2 regions of the Sporosarcina pasteurii genome follow, and region 1 is predicted to be linked to the other one. Evidence: riboswitches for the same ligand, from Rfam matches in the RefSeq annotation. Region 1 holds a riboswitch; the other holds the start of a gene.
What was found. Region 1 has a riboswitch for cobalamin ahead of AB1H92_RS01840 (ABC transporter substrate-binding protein). Riboswitches for the same ligand answer to the same signal wherever they lie in the genome.
Positions count from the first base shown of each region.

Region 2: linked by a shared signal. The riboswitch ahead of AB1H92_RS01355 (ribonucleoside-diphosphate reductase subunit alpha) and the one ahead of AB1H92_RS01840 (ABC transporter substrate-binding protein) in region 1 are both predicted to bind cobalamin.

Region 1 covers NZ_CP160452.1:389,392-391,801, reverse strand. The annotation lists gene AB1H92_RS01845 (iron ABC transporter permease) at 1-484, opposite strand, end outside; gene AB1H92_RS01840 (ABC transporter substrate-binding protein) at 477-1,460, opposite strand; cobalamin riboswitch at 1,577-1,759, opposite strand; gene argS (arginine--tRNA ligase) at 2,123-2,410, opposite strand, start outside.
Region 2 covers NZ_CP160452.1:281,821-284,230, reverse strand. The annotation lists gene AB1H92_RS01355 (ribonucleoside-diphosphate reductase subunit alpha) at 1-1,272, opposite strand, end outside; cobalamin riboswitch at 1,482-1,662, opposite strand; gene AB1H92_RS01350 (YndM family protein) at 1,864-2,373, opposite strand.

The sequences.
Region 1 (2,410 bases):
GGGATAAAACTGATCCGAGAAATGAACCAAAAATAATCCCTGTTAGTATAATCGTTTCCATTTTCATTGCGCGGTCTACGAGACGGGCAAAACCAAGTACTAAAAACATCGTGAGCGCCGCGCCTATCATACTAAACGTTGGTAATGTATACGTACCGAGAATTGGTAAGGACAAACCGAAAAAAAGTGTCATAACCGCACCTACAGAGGCACCGGATGACACTCCGAGGGTATATGGGTCGGCCAGTGGATTTTTTAGTAAGCCTTGAAAAGCAGCTCCTGCAATGGCTAATGAAGCACCAACAAGACCTGCTAGTACAACACGCGGCATTCTAATTTTCCACAAAATATTTGAAGCTTTTGTATCTGTCCCATCCCAAAATGTTTGAATCGGTATTTTCACCGTTCCGATAGATACACCGAGCCATACCGCTACTAGTAATGTAGCGGCAGACACAATGTAGGCGACGCTTGACTTACTCACTAAAAACCTCAGGGTAAATCGCCTTTGCAATGGCTTCAAGTCCTTCTGCTAAACGTGGACCTGTACGACTCGTAATATTTTCATCTACTTGAATGACTTGTTCTTCTTTAATTGCAGTAATGGTGTCAAAACCGTCACGTGCATAAACATCTTCCACAGCCGTATCAATGTAATCGTACATCACAATAATGACGTCTGGATTTCTATCGACGAGCTCTTCAGGTTCCATTACGAACCAACCTTCTTGGTCATCCGCAATGTTTTTTGCGCCTACCATATCAAGCATTTCTTGCATGAATGTGTTTTGACCAGGTGTGTAAATTTCTGGAGCTGGGGATGTTTCAACAAAGACAGTCTTCTCTTCTTCAACATTCTCAAGCTTCGTCAGTACTTCTTCGACTTTCTCTTTCATCGTTGAAATAATTTGTTCAGCCTCTTCTTGTTTATCAGTTAGTAGGCCAATCGTTTCAATCGTCTTATATGTTTCATCAAAATCAGCTGCGTTTTTGACAACGAAAACTGGAATTCCAGCATCACTAATTTGTTGATAACCTTCTTCGGATAATCCAAATGCCGATTCATGTCCAAATACAATATCTGGGTCTAACGCGATAATGGCTTCTACGTTAAACTCTTGTCCACCGATTCTTTCTTTCTCAGCTGCTTCTGCAGGATAATCATCAAAATCGCTGACCCCTACAATTTCATCTGCTAAATCTAGCGCAAATAGAATCTCTGTGTTACTCGGCATCATAGAAACGATTTTTTCTGGTGCCTTCTCTAACGTAATTTCATTCCCAACAGCATCCGTTAACGTGATCGGATAGGCCTCTTCTGCTCCTGCGTCCTTATTTTCTTCTTGAGACGTTTCCGTTTCATCTACTTTTGGCTTCTCTTCTGTTGCATTTCCACCGCAAGCAGCAAGTAAAAATACGGCAACAATCGATAGTAGCCATAACTTCCAAATCTTCTTCATCATTTCTCTCCCTTTCTACCAAACAAAAAATCCCCCGTATCGCTACGGAGGAGTTGTCGTGAAAGTCAAAGCATATAAAAATACGCCGATTTCCACCACTCCTATTCCTCGTAGGTTGCTAGGTGATTCATAAAGGCAGGTTTCCTGGCTTATGGTCATCGCTTGTCGCGCCTTCCCAGAATACATCTAGTGACAATTGGCGACTTGCTCTCATTTACAGTGGCGGGACCGCGTCGGAATTAAACCGACTTCCCTTTTAACTCAACCCGGCGTTGAGCACCTTTATGTTTGGTATGTAATTTGTTTTCATTTAACAGTATACTACAAATTTTGAGATTGTCGATAGAGGTCGAATTAAGCTGAGAAAAAGATTTCAAAATTTGTGGGAAATATTTTTTTGAAATTACTATGAATGTGTAATTGAGGGTACATCTTTTGGTAATGGGCGGACATCTTTCCAGATTGCACGGACATCCCAAGCGATTCAGCGGACATTTTAATTTTGAGAGGAAATTGCACACGAATAAGCGGACATCCCATGCGATTGGGAGGACATCCTTATAGATTGAGAGGACATTCTAATTTGCGCTTTAGTCATAAAAAAAACTGCACCTCCAACTGTTAGAGGATGTCTAACAATCAGGGTACAGTTATTAAAAACATTACATTTTTTCCGGAGCGGAAACGCCGATGAGTTTTAATGCATTGGCAATTGTTGTGCGCGTTGCTGTAATGAGTGCAAGGCGCGCTTCGGATAACTCACGGTTGTCAACATCCAATACTTTTTCAGCATTGTAGAATGAATGGAATGTTGCAGCGAGTTCTTGGATGTAATTCGCGATACGGTGAGGCGCACGTGTTCTTGCAGCATCTGCAACAACTTGCGGGAAATCACCAATCTTTTTCAATAAATCAATTTCATGTTCTGCTATTAATAAATGAGCGCCTTC
Region 2 (2,410 bases), 110 kb from region 1:
ATTTGCATTTGTACGATTCACTTCATCGCGATAAAACATAAATGGCACCCCGGTTTCAAGTTGACTGCGCAAAATACGTTTCATTAACTCAATCGCAGGAATCGTTTCACGACTTAACGCAGGATGCGCAACACATTCCGCATACTTCTCGCGGAATGAACCGCTTCCACGCGTTTCATCGTAAAAATCTTCCAACGAGTACCCCATTACATCACGGACTTCATGCGGATCAAACAGATGCCACTCACCACGTGCGTCCACTTGTTCCATAAAAATATCCGGCAAGCAAATGCCCGTAAAAATATCATGTGCACGCATTCTTTCATCGCCGTTATTCAACTTCAAATCCAGAAACGTCAAAATATCTTTATGCCAAGCATCCAAATAAACTGCAATCGCACCTTGCCTTTGTCCTAATTGATCTACACTAACTGCCGTATTATTCAATTGTTTAATCCAAGGCAAAACCCCACTTGAAGCACCTTTGAATCCGCGAATTGAAGAACCACGACTTCTCACTTTCCCCATGTAAACGCCAATCCCACCGCCATATTTCGACAAATTGGCAATGTCTGTGTTACTGTCGTAAATACCTTGTAATGAATCGTCGACCGTATCAATAAAACAACTCGACAATTGACCGTGTGGCTTTCCCGCATTCGCCAATGTTGGCGTTGCTACTGTCATATATAAATTGCTCATCGCCCAGTAAGCTTCTTCAATTTTCTCAAGCCGATTTTCGCTCTCATCTTGCATTAATGTCATGGCGATAACAAGCCATCGCTCTTGTGGAAGTTCAACAGGATTATTCGTAAAATCAACAGCTACATAACGGTCCATTAATGTTTTCAAACCAATATACGTAAATAGAAAATCTCTATTTGGATTAAGTATTTGGCCTAGGTGCACCAACTCTTCCTCGGAATACTTCGTAATTAATACGGAACTATATAGTCCTTTTTCGACAAGTTCCTTTACATGATGATGGAAATGACTATAAACCGCGCACCCTCTTCGTTGTTCATCTTGTGCATAAATTGCATGTAAATAAATTCTAGAGGCAACGAACGTCCAATATGGCTCATCCTCTGCCACAAAGCTAATCGCTTCTAAAATCAGTGTTCTTGTCCATTCTTCTGAAGATCCATGAACATATCTTTCTTTCCAACGGTCACTCAACTTTATTAGAGGTGCAATTTTCTCCTTTCCAAATTCTAGTTGTAAATCATTTAAAACCTTTTCAATTATTGGCGTCTGAATCATCATTGTCATTGATAAAACTCCTTTCAGTTATGTATCGCACTCGGTGGGTAGTGAATCGTAACGACGTGTTAAAAGCATCTGGACGCAAAAAAGCGATAACTCCGCCTCTTCGGCAGAGCTATCGCTCATCATTTGTAAAGTTGGAAACTGAAAGGATTTATTTTAAAACGAAACAGTAAAAATCCGTTCGCTTCCACCTCTCAACCCCCGAAGAAAGTGTCGCTTGACGAAGACATGGCAGGTCTCCTGGCTTACGCTTCTTCCTCCTGCTTACCCCTTCCCATAGACTAACTACAGTGGTTTTGATGGCAGTCGTCAGCGATTACAGTTGCGGGGACAGCTCCGGATTTCCGGATTCCCTTTTAAACCGATCTCGGCACCATTTCTTCGTTCAATACTATATATTGTATGTCGTCACTACAACTACCCTAACATATTGTGTGATAAACGTAAATAGAGAAACTGACATACGATTAGGTTGATTACTACCCAAATTGGGTTCATGCTTAAATTAAGTCAATATAATTGATAGCATCTAGGGAGTGACATGATGGGGTAAATTGATGTAATACCGTTCACTAGAATGAATAGGAGCCTCTACTAATACGGATTTTTCTTATTTCGTTTTCTTGGCCTGTGAGGCACATATCTTTTCTTATGAACAGTCGGTTTATGATCCGTTTTTTCGAAGTCCGGTTCAGAGCCAAATTCTGTTTGTAACTTGTCTCTTTCTAAAGCAGGTAATTCCGGTTCAGCAGATATATCTTCTTCATTAAAAACATTCTTCTGTATATACTTGTGTAAAAATGATTCGCCCAAGGCAATAATTAAGGCAGGTAAAAAAGCTCCCAAACCGATCCGTCCCTCATTACCCATTAGGTACGCACTGCCAAATAAAACAATAAAAAATACAATACCGAAATCACCGATTGTTGCCGCAAGGTTTCCATATCTAGGTAATATAATCATGTCTCCAACAAATGATATCCCCGTCACCAACATACTTAAAAATAAAATGTTTATGAAAGACATGCCGTACATCCCTAGCGTAATTCCTAAAATAAACATAATCATGATAAACTTCACCAATATTGTCCCTAAATATTTCATTTCACATGCACCTCCACTTCTACACTAACTTCCCTTC